Regions from separate parts of the Tardiphaga sp. vice154 genome, predicted to be linked through region 1. Evidence: predicted binding sites of a transcription regulator. Region 1 holds the regulator's gene; the other holds the start of a gene.
The links. Region 1 encodes LexA, which represses DNA repair genes until DNA is damaged. Its sites were predicted from a motif close to TGTTCNNNNTGTGTTCNG; they were not measured.

Region 1 (4,210 bases):
AAGTCGGGCCATTATCTGGTCACCGACAACGACGCCGATTGATCACGACGCCTGGAGATTGACTGATGGCCCTGATGCCGGTTGCCGACGCGATGGCTGCCATTCTCGCGGGCGCCGACGCCCTGCCCGAGGAAATGGTGCCGCTGGAGGCGGCGTACCACCGCGTGCTGGCGCGCGACATCGCCTCCAATCGGACGCAGCCGCCGCAGCCGATGTCGGCGATGGACGGCTATGCGGTGCGCGCCGCCGATGCCGTGATGGGCGCGCGGCTCACGGTGATCGGTGAGGTCGCCGCCGGCCGGCCGTTCGAGCGCGCGCTGGCCGCCGGCGAGGCGCTGCGCATCTTCACCGGCGGCGTCGTGCCGGACGGTGCCGACGCCATCGTGATCCAGGAAGACACTTCGCGCGACGGCGCCGTCGTCCTCATCAACGAAGCCGCCACCGTGGCGAAGCACATCCGCGCGGCCGGCATCGATTTCGCTGAAGGCGACGTTCTGCTGCGCGCCGGGCAGCGCCTCACCGATCGCGATCTGTCGCTCGCCGCCGGCATGAACCACCCCGAACTGCCGGTGCGCCGCCGCCCGGTGATCGCCGTACTCGCCACCGGCGACGAACTGGTGCTGCCCGGCGCCATCCCCGGCCCCGGCCAGATCGTCCTGTCCAACGGCTTTGCGCTTCGCGCCCTGGCGCGCGCCGAAGGCGCCGAGGTGATCGATCTCGGCATCGCCGCCGACACGCTGGAATCGACCGCCTCGGCGATCCAGCGTGCGATCGACGCAGGCGCCGATATCCTCGTCACTACCGGTGGCGCCTCGGTCGGCGACCACGATCTGGTCAAGCCCTCGCTGGAGGCCGCCGGCGTCGAGATGGCGTTCTGGAAGATCGCGATGCGGCCGGGCAAGCCGATGATGAACGGACGGCGCGGCGCGATGCGGGTGATCGGCCTGCCCGGCAATCCGGTGTCGTCCTATGTCTGCGCCTTCCTGTTCATGGTGCCGTTGATTCGCGCGCTGTCCGGCCGCGCGCAGGTCGCCCATGCCATCGAATCGGGTCGGGTCGGTCGCGATCTTGCCGCCAATGATCAGCGCGAAGATTATCTGCGCGCGGTGCTGACGCCGGGCGACGACGGTAGCGTGATCGCGACGGCGGTATCCAGGCAGGACTCCTCCTTGTTGGGAAATCTCGCTGCCGCGCAAGGACTTCTGATCCGTCGGCCGTTCGCTGTGGCGGCGCCCAAGGGTTCGCTTTGCGAGTTTGTGCGATTGCCGATCTGAGCCCTCTTGCGGTTTTGTTGACCGGAATTTAAGCGTTGCGGAACACATATGGAACAGATAGTGTTCGTTCATGATTTGTTTCGAGATGTCGTGGCTTTGCCCGGTCCTGAAACCGACGATGATGATGCGGCGGCTGATCCCGTCAACCAAGGATGGCTCCAGATGCTCACGCGCAAACAGTATGAACTTCTGAAATTCATCGACCAAAGGCTCAAGGAAGCCGGCGTGCCGCCGTCCTTCGACGAGATGAAGGACGCGCTCGACCTGCGCTCCAAATCCGGTATCCACCGCCTCATCACGGCGCTTGAAGAGCGCGGCTTCATCCGCCGGCTGCCGAACCGGGCGCGCGCCATCGAAGTCATCAAGCTGCCCGAACTCGGCGGCGCCGCAGCACCTGCCACCGGCCGCCGTGGCTTCACGCCCAGCGTCATCGAAGGCACGCTCGGCAAGGTGCGACCCTTGTCGACCGGCAATGGCAACAACAACGGCAACGGCGATTACGAGGAAGACAGCCGCCGCTCGGTGGCCGTCCCGGTGATGGGCCGCATCGCCGCGGGTACGCCGATCGAGGCGCTGCAGACCCGCAGCCACACCATCAGCGTACCCCCCGACATGCTCGGCACCGGCGAGCACTACGCGCTGGAAGTGCGCGGTGACTCGATGCAGGACGCCGGCATCCTCGATGGCGACATGGCGCTGATCCAGAAAAACGAGAGCGCCGATACCGGCGACATCGTGGTCGCGCTGATCGACGAGGAGGAAGCCACCTTGAAGCGCTTCCGCCGCCGCGGCGCCTCGATCGCGCTGGAGCCCGCTAACGACGCCTACGAAGTCCGCATCCTGCCGCCGAACCGGGTTCGCATCCAGGGCAAGCTGGTCGGGATCTATCGCCGCTACTGAGCAGCGGAATCATCGGCCTGCACGTCGGCTTCGGCCGGCGTCGCATCGACCGGGCGGTTGCCCCGTCCTGCAGCGCTTGATGGTTCGGCGGCATCAGGCACTGCGCCCGACCACGGCCGGTTGACGCCTTTCGGCCGGACGGCGGTGGTTGCAAATCCGTCGCCGCTTCGGCGCAAAATCAGTGCGCCGCTGGCCCGCAGGGTTTCCGCATCGATCACCTTTGCGGCGCAATTGGCCGGCGGCTGATTTGACGTGACGATCAGCACCGCTTGCGCGCAGTCATCGGCAAAAGCGTCGGGCTGCAGCGCCAGCGCAACCAGAGCCCCATCGGCCAGCGCCGCGACGCATCCCGCGACATCGCATGCCACGCCGTGGCCGAGCGACGCCTCATTCGGCAGCCGCGGATCGGCGTCGGCCCCGAGCCACTCTTTCTGCAAAAACGTATCCTTGGTGCTGCGCATCCATTGCAGCCGTCCATCGCGGCCGCGAACCGCGACGTGGTGGCCGTCATTTGATATCAACACGTCCGGCATCTTGACCGTGAGCACCGCGGCAATCGATAGCGCCAGCACACCGGCGCCGATCCAGCGCAGCGGCGTGCGCAGCAGCCCGAGCAGGATGATCCCCAGCGTCGCGGCGATCAGCGGCCCCTGCCCGAACGCGGCGACCCGTCCGATGGCTCCCGGCAAGGCCGCGACCCATTGCGTCACCACGATCATCCATTGGATGCCGACATCCATCAGCCGCCAGAACACGCCGTCGAAACCGAACGGCATCGCGGCCAGCCCGAGCAGTCCGGCCGGCATCACCAGCACGGAGACCACCGGCATCGCCAGCAGATTGGCGAAAACGCCATACGGCGTCACGCGGTGAAAATGAAACGCCGCATAGGGCGTGGTGGCGAGGCCGGCGACCAGCGACGCCAGCGTCAGCAGGATGATCTCGCGACCGCCCCAGAGCGCGGCGCGCGCCGTTGCGGAATGGTCCGGCGATGCCAAGAGGACCGGCACGCCGCCCTGCACCAGCGCCACCAGTCCCAATGTCGCGGCAAACGACATCTGGAAGCTCGGATGCACCAAGGCTTCCGGCATCGCGACCAGCACGATCATCGCCGCCACCGCCAACGTGCGAAAGGTGATGGCGCGGCGATCGACCATGATCGCGAGCAGCACCACCGCCGTCATGAAGAACGATCTCTGCGTCGCCACCTCCGCGCCCGACAGCAACAGATAGAACAGCGCCGCGGCGAGGGCCGCGGCAGCCGAATATTTCTTGATCGGAAAGGTCACGGTAAACGCGGGGATCAGCGCCAGTAGCGCGCGCACCGTAAAGAACACCACGCCGGCGACCACCGCCATGTGATAGCCGGAGATCGACAAGACGTGGCCGAGCCCCGAGACAAACATCGCATCATTGACCTCCGGCGAGATCGCGTCGCGCCGCCCGGTCAACAGCGCGGTGGCGATGGCGCGGGCGTCGCCGGACAGCACGGTGCGGATGCGCGCGTCGATCGCATCGCGAAAGCCCTGCATGGTCGCGGCGTAGCGCAACCGCCAGCCCGGCACATTCGGCGGATCGACTGCCTTGATGCTGCCGGTGACGAAGCCGGAGGCGCCGATGCCCTGGAAGTACAGGTCGCGACCGAAGTCGTAGCTGCCGGGTCGTAACGGCTGCAGCGGCGGCTGCAGCCGCGCTTTCAACTGGACGAAACTGCCCACCGCAGGTGCGGCGCCCTTGCGCACCGACAGCCGCACCCGTTCGAGCCGCACCTGCGAACGCGGGCTCTCCATCGTCGTCACCCGCAGAACGAAGCGATCGGTGCGCTCGCGCTCTTCATGCGTTTCGACGTAGCCGGTGAGCGCCACGCCGTAGAGCGGCTTCGCCAGCACGGCGTGCGCAATCCGCGCCGTCTTCAGCGTGACAATCGCGAAGCCTGCCGCAATCGCGGCGAGCATCACGATAAGCGGAAACCACTTTTGCCGGCGCGACAGGAACGCGGCAATGGCGAGGACGGCCGCTGTCGACGCCGCGACCCA
Region 2 (4,210 bases), 2.2 Mb from region 1:
GTACGAGGCGGTGCTCGGCGCCAAGGTGCGGGCCCCGACGCTGTCGGGGGCGGTCGAGCTGTCGATTCCGAAGAACACGTCGAGCGGCCGCATTTTCCGCCTCAAGGGCAAGGGCCTGCCGAAGGTCGGTGGCACAAGTGGCGACCTGTATTTCATCACCCGCATCATGCTGCCCGACGGCAACGACGCCGAACTGGAAGCGCTGATGGAAAAATGGCGCGACGGAAACACCTACAATCCGCGCAGCGATCTGGGGTAATGCGTAGCCCGGATGACAATCCGGGGCCGGCCTATCCACAACAGCCATTCCCGGATTACGTCGTCGCGCGCTTCCCGCGCGCCGACTTCATCCGGGCTACCGACCGACGCTCCGTCAAGAGGTCGGCATCAATCGATGCATTGCCTTTCAGGCGAGGGGAGCCGCGAACTCACGAACTCCCCTCCACCCGATGGCGCTGCTCAGGCACCCTCGTTCCGCATGGAAGCGAGGGGCCAAGTCCTGGCAGCGAAAGTCCTGGCAGCGAAACTTCTGGCAGCGAAACTTCTGGCAGCGAAACTTAGCCTTCTAAAACAAACTCAATTGCTGGCCCGCCTTGCTCAGCCGCACGAAGTGATCCGTGGTCAGCTTGGAGCGGCGCTTGTTGAGGCCGAGCTTGGTACAGGCGATCTCGAAGCGCCGGCCGATCATCCAGGCCATCGGCCCGGTACCCTTCATCCGCGTGCCCCATTGCGAATCATAGTCGCGGCCGCCGCGCATGTCGCGGATCAGCGTGAAGACGTGGCGATACCGATCCGGATAGTTCGCCATCAGCCATTCGCGAAACAGGTCGCGGACCTCCAGCGGCAGCCGCAGCAGGACGTAACTCGCCTCCTTCACCCCGGCATGCGCCGCGGCATCGAGAATGCGCTCGATCTCGGCGTCGTTCAGCGCGGGAATCACCGGCGCCACCATCACCGTGGTCGGAATGCCCGCCTCCGACAATTGCCGCAGCGCCTCCAGCCGCTTTTCCGGCGACGACGCCCGCGGCTCCATCGTGCGTGACAGCTTCGGATCGAGCGACGTCACCGAGATCGCCACCTTGGCGAGGTTGCGCTTCGCCATACGCGCCAGAATGTCGATATCGCGGGTCACCAAAGCCCCCTTGGTGACAATGCCGACCGGATGGTTGGCGCGCTCGAGCACTTCGAGAATGCCGCGCATCACCTTCCGCTCGCGTTCGATCGGCTGGTAGGGATCGGTGTTGGTGCCGATCGCGATCATCCTCGGCTCGTAGTCCGGCGCCGCCAGCTCCTTCTCCAGCAGCCCCGGCGCGTCCGGCTTGACGAATAACTTCGATTCGAAATCCAGTCCGGGCGACAGGCCGAGAAAGGCGTGGCTCGGCCGCGCGAAGCAATAGACGCAGCCGTGCTCGCAGCCGCGATAGGGATTGATCGAGCGGTCGAAGCCGATATCCGGCGACTCGTTGCGGGTGATCACCTTTCGCGCGGTATCGACCGCCACCGTCGTCTTGAAGGCCGGCAGTTCATCGAGGCTCTGCCAGCCGTCGTCGAAGGCGACGCGGGCTTCGGCCTCGAAGCGACCGCTATCATTGGATTGCGCCCCGCGACCGCGCCGCCGCTGCTTCTCGATCGCCACCGCAATCTCGGGAAACGGCGAGGCCCCGCCCGGTTCGGGGGGCGGCAGAACCGGCGGGTGCTTGCGGGCGGCAGCATGGGTGCGAGTCATGCCGACAACATAACAAACAACCGGAACATATCAAGAACAAATAAACATCCCTGTTCGAAACAGCCGGCGGCAATCCGTGCCGGTCGGGCAGCTGTTCTGTGACGTTTCGATGAATGATCCAGCGCAATCAAACTGTCGCGAAGGCGCGCCATACATGCACAGGTCGGATCGAACTGGTGGTGGCAAATGAAATCCCAGATCATCGAACAACTTGGCCAGACCGGCATGCTGCTGCCCTCTCTGGTCGCGGAAGGTCTCGGCGCCAATGACCGCATCAAGGTGCGGATGAGCGCGTTGCAGGGCGCCGCGCAGCATGCGCGACAGCCGGATCAGGCCGTTTCGGATCTGCAGGCCGAATGCCGCGCCGCTTCGATTCCGCCGGCGGCGATCGCGACGCTGATCGGCGGCGCCCATATGGCAGCCGACGGTCGCATCGCCGCGCCAAATCTTGCCAAGCTGATGAAGGACATCGCCGACGACATCGCGGCGATGATCCGCGCCGTCCGGGCCGGCGCCCCGCAGGAGGGCGAGGCCTTCGACGCCCGGCTGGCGGCGATGCTGGCGGCCGGCGTGCTGGACGCGGCGACCGAGATCGAGGTGGTGCGGATCGCGCGACTGACCGGCATGGCCGAAAACGGCGCCGACAGCCTGCATCGGCTGGTGATGGACCTGCACAAGGCGCTTAACCGTCTTGCCGCCCGTTGCGCCGAGGAAATCGTCGATGGCGCCCATGTCTTCGGTCTGCAGCCTGAAGACCATGCGCCGGTGCAGAGCTTCATGCGTGGGCTCGGCGAGACGAAAATGCTGAAGTTCGATCACCCTGGCCTCGACACCATGGCGACGCGTTCCGGCGGGCGGCTGCTGATCCAGAACGATATCGGCACCACCGATGCCCATGTCGTCGTAATCGCCGTGAAGGCGAACACCGTCACCGTCACCTATACCGACGTGCATCGCGCCCGCGCCAGGTTCTTCGTGGCGCAGTTCGAGAAATTCCCGGCGGCGTGGAGCGGGCTGGATCGGCACGCCGCCAGCGGACTCGGCGACGACGGCACGTTCTATCTGGTGACCGGCGACTATCAGGCCGACAGCGCCGATGAGCGCGATGCCTTCCTGGCCGCGATCGGCGCTGCTCTGGTGTTCCTGATCGACTGGAACAAGGCGCGAAAATTGTTGCGGAGCTGGGTCGCCAAGGGCGACGCCGCCAACCTGCTCGGTTGGGCGGCGCGCCATCGGATCGGCCACCGGGCGTTCCTCGAACTTGGCGGTGACGAACTGATCGGCGCCGCGGTACGCAACGCGGCCCCAACAAGGATCGGTTTCGGCGAACGGCTCGACCAGGCCCTGGGCCGCGACGCCGCGGTGGAATTCCTCAAGACCGCGATGCGGGTTTCCACCGAAGCACTGCGCGAGGGCCGCTCGGTACGCCTGGTACGCGACCAGATCGAAGCCGAACTGGTCCGGCATCTGGAGCGGGTCGATAGCACCCTGCTTGCCATCATCCTGCGCCAGGCCGGTCTGGCGAACGATATCGCCGCCGGCCTCGCGTCTCATATCGCCGCGCTGCAGGCCGGGCGCAGCAGCGACGGCAAGGCCCTCGCCGCGCGCGCCAGCCGGATCGAGCAGAAGGCCGACCGCATCGCCATCGAAGCCCGCAAGGAGGTGACGCGCCTCAACGCCCGTCCGGTCATCGAGCAGATGATGGACCGCGTCGAGCAGGCCATCGACGAACTGGAACAAGCGGCGTTCATCGCCTCGCTGCTGCCTGAAGCGGTTGCCCCGGCGCTGCTGGAAGCGCTGGCGGGGCTGTGCGGCTCGTCCGTCTCGGCCCTGCAGGCAACCGCCTCAGGCGTCGCCGCCGCCGCCGAAGTGCCCGACGGCCAGCGCGTCGATTCCGAGGACGCACTGGCCTGCGTGCTCCGCCTGATCGACGCCGAGCACAGCGCCGACCTGCGCGAACGCGAGATTACGGCGCAGGTATTGACCGGCGGCTTCGACGTGGCGACCTCGCTGGCGGTGCTGGAACTGGCGCGGGCGATCGAGCGCGCGACCGACCGGCTCGCAGGATTCGGTCACCTGCTGCGCCGCTACATCATTTCCGACCTGCTGGCGTAACCGAGGGGCTGACAATGCATATCGTGCGAATTGGCGACGGCTCCGCCAAACATCATTCCGCCGACAGCATCGGCAACAAGGCTGCGAACCTCGCGCGCATGGCGGCACTCGGCCTGCCGGTGCCGCCGGCCTTCGTGCTGCCGGTCAAGCTGTGCGCCGCCGTTCTCGCCGGCGATGCGCATGCCGAGCGGGACCTGCGCCACGGGCTGAAGGACGGCATTGCCTTTCTGGAGGCCGCGACCGGCAAGCGGTTCGGCGATCGCCGCGACCCGCTGCTGGTGTCGGTGCGATCGGGCGCGGCGCGTTCGATGCCCGGCATGCTGGAGACCGTGCTCGACGTCGGCTGTACGCTTTCCGCCGTCCACGGCC

Region 2: FIU28_RS23050 (PA0069 family radical SAM protein) is a predicted target of LexA. The motif match lies at 1,748-1,765, and genes of this name have one in related genera.

What each region holds. Positions count from the first base shown of each region.
Region 1 is NZ_CP041399.1:2,730,482-2,734,691, reverse strand. Features, by position in the region: gene moaC (cyclic pyranopterin monophosphate synthase MoaC) at 1-42, shown strand, start outside; gene FIU28_RS12765 (molybdopterin molybdotransferase MoeA) at 66-1,274, shown strand; gene lexA (transcriptional repressor LexA) at 1,437-2,174, shown strand; gene FIU28_RS12755 (ComEC/Rec2 family competence protein) at 2,168-4,210, opposite strand, start outside.
Region 2 is NZ_CP041399.1:4,898,000-4,902,209, forward strand. Features, by position in the region: gene FIU28_RS23045 (DnaJ C-terminal domain-containing protein) at 1-259, shown strand, start outside; gene FIU28_RS23050 (PA0069 family radical SAM protein) at 566-1,726, opposite strand; gene FIU28_RS23055 (hypothetical protein) at 1,913-3,841, shown strand; gene FIU28_RS23060 (PEP/pyruvate-binding domain-containing protein) at 3,856-4,210, shown strand, end outside.